One region of the Frankia sp. R43 genome, then DNA from elsewhere that is predicted to be linked to it. Evidence: riboswitches for the same ligand, from Rfam matches in the RefSeq annotation. Region 1 holds a riboswitch; the other holds the start of a gene.
The links. A riboswitch is a leader RNA that binds a small molecule or an ion and turns the genes downstream of it on or off. The one in region 1 is predicted to bind cobalamin.
Positions count from the first base shown of each region.

Region 2: linked by a shared signal. The riboswitch ahead of ACG83_RS20275 (ABC transporter substrate-binding protein) and the one ahead of metF (methylenetetrahydrofolate reductase [NAD(P)H]) in region 1 are both predicted to bind cobalamin.

Region 1 covers NZ_LFCW01000002.1:236,384-244,318, reverse strand. Annotated here, with positions in the region: gene metE (5-methyltetrahydropteroyltriglutamate--homocysteine S-methyltransferase) at 1-1,118, shown strand, start outside; gene ACG83_RS08630 (hypothetical protein) at 1,311-1,652, shown strand; gene ACG83_RS08625 (glycine hydroxymethyltransferase) at 1,801-3,345, opposite strand; gene metF (methylenetetrahydrofolate reductase [NAD(P)H]) at 3,484-4,365, opposite strand; cobalamin riboswitch at 4,560-4,759, opposite strand; gene ACG83_RS08615 (ABC transporter ATP-binding protein) at 4,816-5,664, opposite strand; gene ACG83_RS08610 (iron ABC transporter permease) at 5,661-6,776, opposite strand; gene ACG83_RS08605 (ABC transporter substrate-binding protein) at 6,790-7,935, opposite strand, start outside.
Region 2 covers NZ_LFCW01000004.1:704,388-712,322, forward strand. Annotated here, with positions in the region: gene ACG83_RS20255 (DEAD/DEAH box helicase) at 1-1,714, shown strand, start outside; gene ACG83_RS20260 (hypothetical protein) at 1,707-2,636, shown strand; gene ACG83_RS20265 (ABC transporter ATP-binding protein) at 2,569-3,399, opposite strand; gene ACG83_RS20270 (FecCD family ABC transporter permease) at 3,396-4,049, opposite strand; cobalamin riboswitch at 4,059-4,250, shown strand; gene ACG83_RS20275 (ABC transporter substrate-binding protein) at 4,286-5,485, shown strand; gene ACG83_RS20280 (iron ABC transporter permease) at 5,485-6,765, shown strand; gene ACG83_RS20285 (ABC transporter ATP-binding protein) at 6,792-7,685, shown strand; gene ACG83_RS20290 (EthD domain-containing protein) at 7,747-7,935, opposite strand, start outside.

The sequences.
Region 1 (7,935 bases):
CGTCACCGCTGGTACGGGTCGACGCCGTGCGGCACCGGGCCGCCGCCGTCACCGACGCGGACCTGCACCGGGCCAGCCCCTACGGAAAGCGCGACCAGATCCAGTCCGAGCAGCTGAACCTGCCCCTGCTGCCCACGACCACCATCGGGTCGTTCCCGCAGACCCCGGGCCTGCGCCAGGCACGGGCCGCGCTGCGCGCCGGCACCCTGAACCCGGACAGCTACCTCGCCGCGATGCGCGACGAGATCCGGGACGTGATCGCCGAGCAGGAGGAGTTCGGCCTGGACGTCCTCGTCCACGGCGAGCCCGAGCGCAACGACATGGTCCAGTACTTCGCCGAGCAGCTCGACGGCTACCTCGCGACGACCGACGGCTGGGTGCAGTCCTACGGCTCCCGCTACGTCCGCCCGCCGATCATCCTGGGCGATGTCTCCCGCCCGAAGCCGATGACCGTCGAGTGGGCCACTTACGCCCAGAGCCTCACCGACAAGCCGGTGAAGGGAATGCTCACCGGCCCGGTCACCATGCTGGCCTGGTCGTTCGTCCGCGACGACCAGCCGCGGGCCGACACCGCGCGGCAGGTCGCGCTCGCCCTGCGCGACGAGGTGACCGATCTGGAGGCCGCCGGGATCCGGGTGATCCAGGTCGACGAGCCCGCGCTGCGCGAGACGCTGCCGCTGCGGAACGCCGACCGGGCCGACTACCTGGCGTGGGCGGTCGAGTCCTTCCGGCTGAGCACCTCCGGCGTGCGTGACGAGACCCAGATCCACACCCACATGTGCTACGCCGAGTTCGGCGACGTGCTCCAAGCCATCATCGATATGGACGCCGACGTCATCAGCCTGGAAGCCGCCCGCTCGAAGATGGCGATCGTCGCCGACCTCGCCCGCGCCGACTACCCCAACGAGGTCGGCCCGGGCGTCTGGGATATCCACTCCCCGCGGGTGCCCTCGGTCGCGGAGATCACCGAGCACCTGCGGGTCGCGACCGACGTGTTCCCGGCTCGGCGGCTGTGGGTCAACCCCGACTGTGGGCTGAAGACCCGCGGCTACCCCGAGGTACGCGAGACCCTCACCAACCTGGTCGCCGCGGCCCGTCAGGTGCGCACACAGGTCTGACCGCCTTATCCCGCTCGCGCGGGTGTGGGGGCCGGGCACCGAGAACGCTCCGCCCCCACACCTCGGCGCCGCACCGGACCGCATCGATCACCTGACCGAGCGGTATCGCCCACATCGCCGACCGGAGCCACGCCTGCACAGCAGAACATATGTGAAGATGTGAGCTGGTCTTATGCGGGATGGGTGAGGCTGATGGGTAAGCATCCCGAACCGCTCCAGGTCGAGATCGACGGCACCGAAATGGTGCTCCTTGAAGCGGCCGTCTACGAACAGCTGCGCGCCCACCACAGGCAGCTCGGCGCCCAGTCCGCCCGAATGCACGAACTACGGCACCGCGTGGAACTTCTCGATGCCTGTCTCGATGATCTGATGCTTCACGTGCTCCAGCTGCCGGCGTGCCCGGAATGCCCCGGTGCCGAATGCTCGGCGACCGAGCTCGACTGCCCTCGGCGGAGACTTCTCACGCTTCTCACCAACCGTCCCACCGGTGAGGCGACTCGCCGGGTCAACAAGCGGCGACGCACGCGCCGCTGATTCCCCGACGTCAGCGCATGTCTCCGCCCTGATCTCGCCCAGCCGTCGTCGACAACGAGAGCACCCGCTCGGTCAGGACCGTGACCGGGCGGGTGGTCGTGTTTCGTCGGTTCCGGTCAGGATGAATCCGCTTCCTGACCGTGACGAGTCAGTTCTCGGTCACATTCCCGGCCGGCCAGCCGGCCGCGTCGAGATCGATCTCCGGATACACCGGGAAGCGGGACAGCAGGTCCGCGACGCGTGCTCGTGCGGCCTGGGCGGCGCCCGCCTCGATCTCGAACTGCGCCCTGCTCGGCCGCCCCGTGCCCTCCACTCCTCTGACCTTGGTGGCCCGCAGGGTCGAGATGACGACGTCGGCGATCTCGTCCACCTCGTCGGCGCCCATGCCGAGCGTGGTGATCGCGGCGGTGCCGAGCCGCAGCCCGGTGGTGTACCACGGCCCGTTGGGGTCGAAGGGAAGGGCGTTGCGGTTGAGGGTCAGGCCGATCGACCGCAGCGCGGCCTCCGCCTGGCGGCCGCTGAGACCGAAGGTGGTCAGGTCGGCGACGATGAGGTGGTTGTCCGTTCCGCCGGTCAGCACCGGCAGGCCCTGCTCCACCAGCCGCTCCGCGAGCCGGCGGGCGTTCTCGACGATCCGCGCGGCGTAGTCGGCGAAGGCCGGCTCCAACGCCTCGCGGAAGGCGACGGTCTTCGCCGCCATCACATGCGGCAGCGGGCCGCCGAGAATCGAGGGGCAGCCCTTGTCGACCGCGTCCGCGAACTCGGCGGTGCTGAGGACGAAGCCACCCCTCGGGCCGCGCAGGGTCTTGTGGGTCGTACTGGTCACCACGTGCGCGTGGGCCACCGGGTTGTGGTCGCCGGTGAACACCTTGCCCGCGACGAGCCCGGAGAAGTGCGCCATGTCGACCATCAGCACCGCGCCGACCTCGTCGGCCATCTCGCGCAGCCGGGCGAAGTCGATGAGCCGCGAGTAGGCGCTGTAGCCGGCGAGCAGGATGAGCGGCCTGACCTCGTGCAGCTGGCGGTGGAGCGCGTCGAGGTCGATGAGTTTGGTCTCGCGGTCCACGGTGTACTGGTGGGCGTCGAAAAGCCGCGAGGAGACGTTGAGCCGATAGCCGTGGGTGAGGTGGCCGCCGGAGTAGTAGTCCATCCCGAGCAGCCGCTGTTCGTGCAGTTCCGCTCGCAGCTGGCCCCATTCCGTGGGGGTGAACTCGGCGGCGTTCTTGTGGGCGAACTTCTCCAGCAGGCGCGACTCGACCCGCTCGGCCAGGATCGCGAGGAACGCGACGATGTTGGCGTCCGCACCCGAGTGCGGCTGGATGTAGGCGTGGTCGGCGCCGAACAGCTCCCGGGCGTAGCCGGCGCCGAGGGATTCGATCCGGTCGACGTTGTCACAACCCGCGTAGAAACGCCGGCCGGCGATTCCTTCCGCGTACTTGTCGGTGAGCAGGTTGCCCTGCGCGAGCTGCACGGCGAGCGACGCGTAGTTCTCGCTGGCGATCAGTTTGATGTTGGCGCGCTGGTCGACCAGCTCCTGCACCGTGTTCGCGGCGACGGTGGGGTCCACCGAGGCGACGACATCCAGCCCGGAGAAGAAGGCCAGCGCGGCCGGATCCGCCGCGGCGCCCCTGGCCGCGAGGTAGTTCCGGCTCAGGGAGAAGTCGCTGTGCGCAGGGGCCTCAGATGACGTCATATCTCTCTCACTGTCGATGACGCAGAAGGTGGGTAACGGTCCGGCCGCCTGGCAGATGTCCCGGCGGCGGCCGGCGGGACGTGCCCGCGGCGGGAGGTGCCGGCCAGGGCGAGGTGCCGTGCTGATCGCGGCGCCTGGTCAGGCGGCCGTACCCGCTGCCGAGCCGAGGAGGTTCCGGTACACGTCACGGGTCGCGGTCGACCGGTTGAGCGTGATGAAGTGCAGGCCAGGAGCTCCGCCGGCGAGCAGCCGGGCGGACAGCGCGGTGGCGACCTCGATCCCGATCTCGCGCACCGCGGCAGCGTCCTCGGCGACCGCCTCCAGCCGCCGCGCCAACGCGGGCGGGAAGGCCGCTCCGGACAGCTGCGCCATCCGGGTGATCTGCGCGACGTTGGTCACCGGCATCACCCCGGGCACGATCGGCTCGTCACGGCCCAGCCGCGCGAGCCGCTCGACGAGGCGGAAGTAGTCATCGGCCTCGAAGAAGAACTGGGTGATGGCGTATCCCGCGCCGGCTCGGAACTTCCCGGCCAGCACGCGAGCGTCGGCATCCAGGTCGGCCGAGCGCGGGTGCTTGTCCGGGAACGCGGCCACCCCGACGCAGAAGTCACCGAGCGACCGGACGAACGCCACCAGTTCGTCCGCGTGGGTGAATCCGTCGGGATGGCGCACCCATTCACCTAGCGGATCGCCGGGCGGGTCACCGCGCAGCGCGAGAACGTTGCGGATGCCCGCACCCGCGTAGCCGCCGATCACCTGGCGCAGCTCGGCCCGCGAATGGTTCACGGCGGTCAGGTGCGCGATCGGGGTGAGAGACGTCTCGGCCGCGATCCGCTCGGAGATGCGCACCGTTCCCTCCCGGGTCGACCCACCGGCCCCGTAGGTGACCGACACGAACGACGGCCGCAACGCCTCGATCTCACGCAGCGCCGTCCACAGATGGCGTTCGCCGTCGGGGGTCTTCGGCGGGAAGAACTCGAACGAGTACGACGTCACCCCCGAGGCGAGAAAGTCGCTCATCGTGGCCGGCCGGCGCTCTTCACGCGGGCGCGCCTCGACGGATCCCATGGCGTTCACACCTGTCCTCACCCTTCAGACCTGGCGGTGGTGGGACGGGCGCCCGCCGGGCGGGAGATCCCGGGCAGGGGCCTCGGGCATCCGAGACACGGACACGCGGGCAGGCTCACGCTGATCGTCCTCCAGCACCTCGTGGAAGCATCATTCGGTGCCGTGGCCGGTCTCCTGGCTGACGGAAAACGCGTCACCGACCCGGCCTTCCCAGGCTGCGAACAGCCCAGTGACCTCCGCGTCACCGCGGAACGACCAGCGACTTCCGATCACAGTGGCGAGGGCCGCACCGGCTTCACACCGGCTTCCCGAACACCACGGCGCGGCCAGGTTATGCGCAATAGCGACACCCGACAAGGAAGGCAGGCCGGAGGGCCGAATCCGGCCCGAGATGTCGCCCCGTCATCCGTCGCCACGCCGGTGCGGCCCCGCCCGCCGTGTCTCGGGCAGACGGGGCCGGACCTCGGGCACACCGTCGTGGCGGCTGATCTCCACCGGCAGGCCGTAGACCCGTTCCAGGAGATCGGCGCGGTAGACGTCGGCCGGTGCGCCGGTTGTCAGGACGCGGCCGCCGTGCAGCAGGGCGACCTGGTGGCAGAAGCGGGCCGCGAGGTTCAGGTCGTGAATGGCCATCAGCACATGGAGGTCCCGCTCGGTGGCCAGGGTGTGCACGAGGTGCAGGGTCTCGACCTGGTGGCGCAGGTCGAGGGCGCTGGTCGGCTCGTCCAGCAGCAGCACCCGGGGCTGTTGGGCCAGGGCGCGGGCGATGACGACCCGCTGTGCCTGGCCGCCGGAGAGCTCGTCGACATGTCGGTCCGCGAGGCCGGTGAGGTCCAGCAGTTCCATCGCCTCGCGGACGTGGCGGGCGTCCTCGCGCGATGGCCGCAGCCGGGTGTGCGGGGTACGTCCGAGCATGACGGCCTCGGTGACGGTCAGGGCGAACGGGCCGGGCGATCCCTGCGGGACGTACGCGGCGATCCGGGCGAGCTCCCGCGGCGCCAGCCGGTGCAGGTCGGTTCCGCCGAGCCGGAACGTTCCCGCCTTCGGGCGGTGGACGCGGCAGACGCCCCGGATGAGGGTGGACTTCCCGCTGCCGTTCGGGCCGAGCAGGCCGACGACGGTCCCCCGGGCCACGGTGAGGTCCAGGTCGGTGAGCACCGTCCGCCGCCCGTAGGCGAAACACGCGCCGCGGATGTCGAGGGTGGGCTCCGGCGCGGTCACCGGCGGTGTGCTCGCAGCCGGGGCGCTCACAGGAACTGCCTGCGGCGGGTCAGGACGAGGTTGATGAACAGCGGCGCCCCGAGGAAGGCGACGACGATCCCGACCGGGATGACGGCCGGGGCGAACAGGGTGCGCCCGGCGGTGTCGGCGGCCAGTACCAGCAGGGCACCGGCGATCGCGGCGAACGGCAGCAGGAAGCGGTGATCGGCCCCGACGATCAGCCGGGCGATGTGCGGGGCGACCAGCCCCACGAATCCGATCACGCCGGTGAAGCTGACGATGACCGCGGCCAGCATCACCGCCAGCAGGCTGCACACCAGCCGGGTGCGGGTGACGTCCACACCCAGGCTGCGCGCGGCGTCGTCGCCGGCGAACGCGATCGCGTTGAGGTTGGCGGCCTGTCCGGTCAGCAGCACCAGCGCGACACCGACCGGCACCCCGACCGCGGCGACCTGGCCCCAGGTCGCCGCGTTGACGCTGCCGAAGCTCCACCGGACGATCTCGGCCAGCTGGTTCTCGCTGGCGATGTACTGCATCGTCGAGGTTAGCGCCTGGAACAGGTAGGTCAGCGCCGTCCCGACCAGGATGAGGGTGACCGGCGAGGCGCCGCGCAGCCAGGACAGGCCGAGCAGCAGGCCCGCGCAGAGCAGCGCCGCCGCGAGCGCGGTGGCCACCATCGTGACGTCGCCGCGCCCGGTCGAGTCGCCGAACAGGATCGTCACGGACGCGCCGAACGCCGCGGCCGAGGAGATGCCCAGGGTGAACGGGCTGACCATCGGGTTGCGCAGCAGGCCCTGCAGCACGACTCCGGCGATGGCCAGACCCGCCCCCGCGACCACGGCCAGCCCGATGCGCGGCAGGCGCAGCTCCCACACCACGGTCTGGGTGGCGAGGTCGTCGGCCGCGATGGTGATCCCGAAGGCCCGCGTCCACAGCGCCCAGCCGACGTCGCGCAGCGACACCCCGCTCGCGCCGACCGAGACCGCCGCGACGCTGGTCACCGCCAGCAGCAGGGCCCCGGCGGCCAGAATGAGAATCTTGCGGCGGGCTCGACGAGCGGCGAGACGAAACGGGTCGTCTTCCGGCGGCTCGGCCGGTCCCGCCGAATCGGTGGAACCGGCCGTCGGAGCTTCGCTGGTCATCGCCACGCCGTGGTCAGGCGCTGGCATGCAGGCGGTAGGCGGCCGGGTCCGGCAGCGAGACGCCCTGGTAGGTCTCGATCCACTCCTTCATCACGGCGTCGGGGTCGACGCCGGCCATCTTGTCCGGGTGCAGCCAGCTCGCGAGGTAGAGCGATCCGATGATCTTCGAGCAGGCGTTCATCGGGAAGGAGCTGGTGACGTACACCTGCCCGTCGCGCACGGCGGTGATCCCGTCCCAGCCGGCCCTGCCGAGCAGGTTCGCGCGCTCCGCCGCCAGGTCCCCCGCCGACTCCAGGGCGTACCCGCCGCCGGTGTTGCGGACGATCAGCTCCGGGTCACGGTCGAGGACGGCCTCGGGGTCGATGTCGAGCTGGTGGACCGACCCCCGGGCCGAATCAGCGTCGGTGAAACGGATGTCACCGAAGATGTTCGTGCCGCCGGCCAGCGTGACCATGTCATGCCAGCCCGAACCGGGAACGGGCGACGCGAAGTCCTTGTCGTTCTCCAGGTAGACGCGTTTGGGAGTGACACCGGCGAGGCGCTCGGCCAGCAGGTCGCGGTATTTCGTGTAGAAGGCGTTGAGCTTCGCCGCCTGCTCCTGCCGGTCGAAGATCTTCCCGATCAGATCGACGTTGAAGATGTGGTCGTTCTGGTCCCAGCCGGTGATGACCAGGGTCTTGATGCCGAAGGCCGCGAGCTTTCCTTCCGCTTCCTTCCAGGCTCCGTTACGGGGGAAGATGACGACTTCGGGCTTCAGTGTCGCCAGCTGCTCGTAGTTGGGTTCGGCCTGGCCCTTGCCCGCGGTCTTCGTGACGTCGAAGTCGCCCCAGTAGCCCGTGTAGTTCTCCCCCGCCGAACCTCCGTCGAGCCCGACCACCGTGTCGAAGGCGCCGACCGCGCGAATGAACTCGACGTTGAACGTGTTGAACGCGACGACCCGCCGCACCGGAACGGTGATCTCGACCTTGCGGTCGGCGTCGTCGACCACCGCGACCTCATGCCGGGCGGCCTGGGAAGCGCTCGCCGCGGCCGGCTCGCCGGTGGTCGGGCTGGGGCTGCAGCCCACCAGCGCCGCGCAGAGCAGGGAGAACGCAGCCAACACCACCGCGGCCGCGTTCCGCCTCCGGCGGTGGCGGTGGCGGTGGCGGCCGGTGGGCAC
Region 2 (7,935 bases), on a different contig from region 1:
GTGGACCCGGGTGGACCCGGGCCAGCTCGCCGACCTGGACCTGGCCCGCCAGACGGGCGGCGGCCGGATGACCGTCGGCGACGTTCTCGCCCACGCGGGTCTCGGCCCCGACCAGGGCGGCGCGGACCAGGCCGGCGCGGATGTCGAGGTGGTGGCGGACGGCTGGCTCGGCGCGCTGCTCGCCGGCCCGGACGGCCCGCCGGGCGGACCTCGGCCGGGTGACGGATCCGGGGCGGCGGTGTCGCGGACGGAACCCGTCGAACCACCGGCTGGGCTGGGAGTGCGGCTGCGTCCCTACCAGGTGCAGGGACTGGCCTGGCTCACGCTGCTGGACCGGCTCGGCCTCGGCGCGGTCCTCGCCGACGACATGGGCCTGGGCAAGACCATCCAGGTGCTCGCCCTGGAGCTGCGAGCCCGGGCCGCCGCCCGCCGCGGGGCGACCCTCGTCGTCTGCCCGACCTCGGTGTTGGGAAACTGGCGGCGCGAGGCGGCGCGGATCGCTCCCGGTCTGACCGTTCACGCCCATCACGCGGCCGTCCCGCAGGACGGCCCGGGTGTCGCCGAGGCCGCGTCCGGGCATGACCTCGTCCTCACCACCTATCCACGGCTCGTCCGCGACATCGCGGCGTTCCGCGCGGTCGCCTGGGAGCGGCTCGTCCTCGACGAGGCGCAGCAGATCAAGAACGCGGCGACCGCGCAGGCCCGCGCCGTCCGCCAGCTGACCGCCCGGCACCGGATCGCGCTGACCGGGACGCCGGTCGAGAACCGCCTCGGCGACCTGTGGTCGATCATGCACGCGGTGAACCCGGGCCTGCTCGGCTCCGCCGCCGCGTTCCGCGCCCGCTACGCGGTGCCGATCGAGCGGTACGCCGACCCGGAGGCGACCGCCCGGCTGCGCCGACGGATCCACCCGGTCGTGCTGCGCCGGGTGAAGACCGACCCGGCGGTGCTGCGCGACCTGCCGTCCAAGGTGGAACTGCGCCAGCTGTGCACCCTGACCCCGGAGCAGGCCTCGCTGTACCGGGCGGTCGTCGACGACATGATGGAGCGGCTGCGGGACCCGTCCGCCACCGTGCGGCGGGGCGGCGTGGTGCTGGCCGCGATGACCCGGCTCAAGCAGGTCTGCAACCACCCGGCCCACCTGCTCGGCGACTCCTCGGCGCTGCCCGGCCGCTCCGGGAAGCTCGCCCGGCTGGAAGATCTGCTCACCGGCATCGTCGCGGACGGCGAGCGCGCGCTGTGCTTCACCCAGTTCGCCCGGTTCGGGGCGATGCTCGCACCGCACCTGTCCGCCCGGCTCGGGGTGGAGGTGTCGTTCCTGCACGGCGGCCTGCGCGCCGCCGAGCGCGACGCCCTGGTCGAACGCTTCCAGACCAGCTCCGGGCCCGGGGTCTTCCTCCTCTCGCTGAAAGCCGGCGGCAACGGCATCAACCTGACCACGGCGAACCACGTCATCCACATCGACCGGTGGTGGAACCCGGCGGCCCAGGCGCAGGCCACCGACCGCGCCCATCGCATCGGGCAGCGTCGCGACGTGTGGGTCCGCACCCTGCTGTGCATGGGCACCCTGGAGGAGAGGATCGACCGCATCCTCACCGACAAGGCCGCGCTGGCCCGCACCGTCGTCGGCGGCGGGGAGAGCTGGCTGGCCACGCTCTCCACCGACGAGCTGCGGGACCTCGTCACCCTCGCCCCCGACGCCGTCGATGGCTGAGCCGCCCACCCGCGGCCAGCCGGACCGGGGCCGGGACCGGGACCGGGAGCGGAGCCGCCGGGCCTGGTGGTCCGCACGGTTCCTCGAGCTGATCGAGGGCATGACCCTGCCCGAGCCGCTGCGCGCCGGCCGTGCCCTGGCCCGCACCGAGGCGGTCCTGACCGTGCGGCGCACCGGCAACCTCGTCGTCGCCCTGGTCCGGGACCGCGGCGAGGACCTGCACAAGCCCCGGCTTGCCGTCCGGACCTTCGGCGACGACGCCTGGAGCCAGGCCGCGGGCGCACTGGCCGCCCAGGCCCGGTACGCCGCCGCGCTGCTGGCCGGCTCCCTGCCCGCGGACATCGAGGACACGTTCGCCGCCCGCGGGCTCACCCTGTTCCCGCAGCGCGCCGACGACCTGGCGATGGACTGCACCTGCACCGACTGGCAGCGGCCGTGCGCCCACCTCGTCGCGGCCTGCCACCAGCTCGCCGAAACGATCGACACCGACCCGTTCACCCTGCTCGCCCTGCGCGGCCGGGAACGCGACGCGCTGCTCACCGAGATCCGGCACCTGCGCCCACGCTCCCCCGCCCCCGCGACCGGCGACGTCCAGCCGGCCACGGCGCCGCCGACCGACCCGGCCGGGTTCTGGACGTCTCCGGATCCTCAACGGACGGCTCCGGACCCGGCCAGCTGGACGTCGCCGGGCTCCGAAGGCCGCCGCGAAGGCACGGCTGACCGGAGCGGGCCCACGGGACGTCCCGACATCCTGCTGGACCTGTGCGGGCCGCTGGTCGTGGAACCGTTCGGCGATCTGCGCGAGGTGCTGCGCCCGGCCTACCGGATCCTCACCACGCCCCGGGCGTCACCCGCTACGACCCCGCCCGCCGTGTCTCGGGCAGACGGGGCCGGATCTCGGGCACGCCGCGGTGGCGGCTGACCTCCACCGGCAGGCCGTAGACCTGCTCCAGGACGTCGGCGCGGTAGACGTCGGCCGGTGCTCCGGTGGTCAGGACGCGGCCGCCGTGCAACAGGGCGACCTGGTGGCAGAAGCGCGCCGCGAGGTTCAGGTCGTGAATGGCCATCAGCACATGGAGGTCGCGCTCGGCGGCCAGGGTGTGCACGAGGTGCAGGGTCTCGACCTGGTGGCGCAGGTCGAGGGCGCTGGTCGGCTCGTCCAGGAGCAGCACCCGGGGCTGCTGGGCGAGGGCGCGGGCGATGACGACCCGCTGTGCCTGGCCGCCGGAGAGCTCGTCGACATGCCGGTCCGCGAGGGCGGTGAGGTCCAGCAGCTCCATCGCCTCGCGGACGTGGCGGGCGTCCTCGCGTGACGGCCGCAGCCGGGTGTGCGGGGTACGGCCGAGCATGACGGCCTCGGTGACGGTCAGGGCGAACGGGCCGGGCGAGCCCTGCGGGACGTACGCGGTGATCCGGGCGAGCTCCCGCGGCACCAGCCGGTGCAAGTCAGTGTCACCGAGCCGGAACGTTCCCGCCTTCGGCCGGTGGACGCGGCAGATGCCCCGGATGAGGGTGGACTTCCCGCTGCCGTTCGGGCCGAGCAGGCCGACGACGGTTCCCCGGGCCACGGTGAGGTCCAGGTCGGTGAGCACCATCCGGCGCCCGTAGGCGAAACACGCGCCGCGGATGTCGAGGGTGGGCTCCGGCGCGGTCACCGGCGGTGTGCTCGCAGCCGGGGCGCTCACAGGAACTGCCTGCGGCGGGTCAGGACGAGGTTGATGAACAGCGGCGCCCCGAGGAAGGCGACGACGATCCCGACCGGGATGACGGCCGGGGCGAACAGGGTGCGCCCGGCGGTGTCGGCGGCCAGTACCAGCAGGGCACCGGCGATCGCGGCGAACGGCAGCAGGAAGCGGTGATCGGCCCCGACGATCAGCCGGGCGATGTGCGGGGCGACCAGCCCCACGAATCCGATCACGCCGGTGAAGCTGACGATGACCGCGGCCAGCATCACCGCCAGCAGGCTGCACACCAGCCGGGTGCGGGTGACGTCCACACCCAGGCTGCGCGCGGCGTCGTCGCCGGCGAACGCGATCGCGTTGAGGTTGGCGGCCTGTCCGGTCAGCAGCACCAGCGCGACACCGACCGGCACCCCGACCGCGGCGACCTGGCCCCAGGTCGCCGCGTTGACGCTGCCGAAGCTCCACCGGACGATCTCGGCCAGCTGGTTCTCGCTGGCGATGTACTGCATCGTCGAGGTGAGCGCCTGGAACAGGTAGGTCAGCGCCGTCCCGACCAGGATGAGGGTGACCGGCGAGGCGCCGCGCAGCCAGGACAGGCCGAGCAGCAGGCCCGCGCAGAGCAGATCGTCTGCATCGCCTTGCAGATGATGCAGGCGTTCTCGTACAGTTCGTCGCGCCGTGGTGTTCGGGAAGCCGGTGTGGAACCGGCGCGGCCCTCGCCACTGTTATCGGGATGTCACCGGCCAGTCCCCGCCCGTCGGGGAGTCACTGAGCGTCGGAATCGTCGCCTGGGAAGGCGGCCGGTGTCGCACCACCCGTCAGCCAGGAGACCGGCCACGGCACCCCCGCGAATCCGTCCACGAGGTGCTGGAAGGCGGCTTCACTCCGCATGCGCGCACGTCTGGTGGCCCTGAGCGCCACTCTCCTTCTCATCCCCGCACTGCTGGCGGGCTGCGGCGACGACGATCCGTCGCCGGCCGCCGCCGACGCGGGCACGGACGCCCGTGGCTGCGTCAGTTCGTTCGACGAGAACACCGACTACTTCCCGGTGCATTCGACGCTGGAGTACGCGAAGAACTTCACGATCACCTACGAGAAGGCCTACCAGGTCGTCACGGTGAAGGAGCCGTACCCGGACGGCAAGCCCGAGTCGTACGTGCTGTACCGGTGCGGCACCCCGAAGCCGGAGCTCACCGGTGACCTGGCCGACGCACCGCGCATCGAGACCCCGATCACCAGCCTCTACTCCGGCTCGACGACCCACCTGCCGCTGCTGGCCGACCTGGGCCGGCTCGACGTCCTCACCGGGGTGGCGACCGGCACCTATGTGATCAACAAGGAGGTGCGCGGCCTCGTCGACGCGGGCAAGGTCGTCGAGTACGCCAGCAACGGCCAGATCGACACCGAGCGGGTCGTCACCGGGGCGCCGGACGTGCTGATGACCGACGGGTACGACGTCCCCGAGTTCCAGAAGCTGCGTGACGCCGGCGTTCCCGTCGTCGCCAACGCCGAATGGCTCGAGGGCGACCCGCTGGGGCGCGCCGAATGGGTGAAGTTCATGGCGGCGTTCACCGGCGACGAGGAGAAGGCCACCAAGGTCTTCGACAGGATCGAGACCGACTACGACGCGATCGCCGCCAAGGTCCCGGACGAGAAGGCGGTGCCGGTGCTGGTCGGCAGCATGTACCAGGGCACCTGGTACATGCCCTCGGGTGGCAGCTACGTCGCCAAGCTGCTCGCCGACGCCGGCGCCAGCTACCCCTGGGCCGACTCGACGGACGCCGGCAGCCTCGAGCTCGACTTCGAGACCGTCTTCACCAAGGCCGGCAGCGCGAAGATCTGGCTCGCCGACGGCGAGTGGAGGAAACTGGGCGACATCACCGCCGAGGACGCGCGCTACGGCCAGCTCACGGCCGTCCGCGACGGCCAGGTGTGGGACAACAACCTCGTCACCAACACCGACGGCGGCAACGACTACCGGGAGCGCGGCGTGGCCCGGCCCGATCTCGTCCTCGGTGACCTCGCCGCCATCCTGCACCCGGACGCCTTCCCGAACCACACGTTCGCCTTCTACCAGCAGCTGAAGTAGTGACGGCGCTGTTCAGAGCGGCCGCGGAGGCGTCCACCAACCCGGTGGCGCCTCCCGGCCCGGCCCCCACACCACCACCCGTGGTGGCAGCACCAGCGGTCGCCTCCGCGTCATCGGAGGCACCGGTGCCCGCGGTGGCGCCGGCGACCTCGCTGGCATCCGCGAACCGGGCCGCCGCCGGCAGCCAGGGTGCCAGCGGCAGTCCGAGTGCCAGCGGCAGTCCGGGTGCCGTCGGACGGCGTCGGGCCCGTGCCGCGGTCGTCCTCGGCGGGCTCGTCGCCGGCCTGGTCGCGATGTTCCTGCTGGCCCTGGCGGTCGGCTCGGTCTCCATCCCGCTCGACGAGACCCTGCGGGTGCTCGTCGGAAGCGAACCGCACGACCACCGGTGGACGATCGTCATCCGCGAGATCCGGCTGCCTCGGGCGCTCACCGCCGCACTCGCCGGGGCGGCGCTCGGCGTGGCCGGACTGCAGATGCAGACCCTGTTCCGCAATCCGCTCGCCGACCCCTACTCCCTCGGCGTCAGCTCCGGGGCCAGCTTCGGGGTCGCCGCCGTCGTCGCCGGGGTCGGCGGCTCCGCCGGAGTGTTCACCGCCGGTGTCGCCGGCAGCGGCCGGTTCGGGGTGGTCGTCGCCGCGGCGGTCGGTGCCGCCGCCGTCCTCGGTGCCGTGCTCGTGCTCGCCCAGTGGGTGCGGTCCGTCGTCACCCTGCTCGTCATCGGCGTCATCCTGAACAGCGCCGTCAGCTCACTGGTCAGCCTGCTGCTCACCTGGACGGCGCCGGAGCGGGCCGTCCAGTACTGGATCTGGTCGCTGGGCAGCTTCTCCGGGACGTCCAACAGCGATCTCGCCGTCTTCACGCCCATCGTGGGTGTCGGGCTCGGCGTCGCACTGCTGACCGTCAAACCGCTCAACGCGCTGCTGCTCGGCGAGAACTACGCCCGCACCCTCGGCCTGCGGCTGCGCCGGGTCCGCGTGGTCACCCTCGTCGGCGCGTCGGTGCTCGCCGGCTCGGTGACCGCGTTCTGCGGGCCCGTCGCCTTCCTCGGCATCGCCGTGCCGCACATCGCCCGCCGCCTGCTCGGCAGCGCCGACCACCGGCTGCTCGTCCCGGCGACGCTGCTCACCGGCGCGCTGGTCGCGCTGGCCTGCTCGATCGCCGCGCAGCTGCCCGGTACCGACCAGGTGCTGCCGATCAACGTCGTCACCTCGCTGCTCGGTGCTCCGATCGTGATCGCGGTGCTGCTGCGGGCCCGCGCCGCCGCGGCGGGGGCCGCCTGATGCCCGCCGCCGCTCCGGTGCCACCGGTGCCACCCGAGACGCCAGGCCCACCCGAGACGCCAGGCCCACTCGAGACGCCGGGGACGCCCGGGACGCCGGGGCTGGCAGGAACACCCGGGCTGTGCCTGGACGGGCTCGCGGTCGGCTACCGCCGCCGCCGAGCGCGCCACCGGGTCCTCGACGGCCTGACCGCGACCGCACCCCGCGGGCAGCTCACCGTGCTGCTCGGCCCGAACGGCATCGGCAAGTCCACCCTGCTGCGCACCCTCGCCGGCCTGCAGCCGGCACTGGCCGGGCGGGCCCTGCTCGACGGATCGGACCTCAACCGGCTCAGCGGAGCCGAACGGGCCCGGAAGGTCAGCACCGTGCTCACCGACCGCGTCCAGGTCGGGCTGCTCACCGCCGCCGACCTCGTCGGCCTCGGCCGCCACCCACACACCGGCCCTACCGGCCGGCTCGCCGACACCGACCGGGCCGTCGTCGGCTGGGCCCTGGCCGCCGTCGGCGCGTCCCAGCTCGCCACCCGCGACGCCGACGAGCTCTCCGACGGCGAACGCCAACGGGTGATGATCGCCCGCGCACTCGCGCAGGAACCGTCACTGATCCTGCTCGACGAGCCGACCGCGTTCCTCGACGCGCCGAGCCGGGTCACCGTCACCGCGCTGATGCGCCGCCTCGCCCGCGAACGCGACCTCGCCGTCGTCGTCTCCACCCACGACCTGGAACTGTCGCTGCGGGTCGCCGACCAGGTCTGGCTCCTCGACCGCGCCGGCAACCTCCACACCGGCAGCCCGCGGGAGGTCATCGGCTCCGGCGCGGTCAACACCACCTTCGACGGCGACGACCTGCGTTTCGACCCCACCACCCGGACCTTCGAGCTCCACGGCGACGCGGCGCGGTGGGACGAGGCGACGCGCTGAGCGTGCCCACGATGGCCGCGGAAGCCGCGCCCACCAGGTGCCACGCCCGCCACAGGTGCCGTCAGAGAATCTCCTCCCGCACCGCGACGAAGCACGATTCCCGGACGAGGTCGTCCTCGTTGCGGTCGAGGTTCTCGGCGAACCAGGCCATCCGCCGGCGGATGCCGTCGAGGTCGTCGAAGTAGACCTCGTTCACCGCGTCGTACGGCCATTCGGCCTCGGCGCCTGCCTCGGCACCGGCACCGGCACC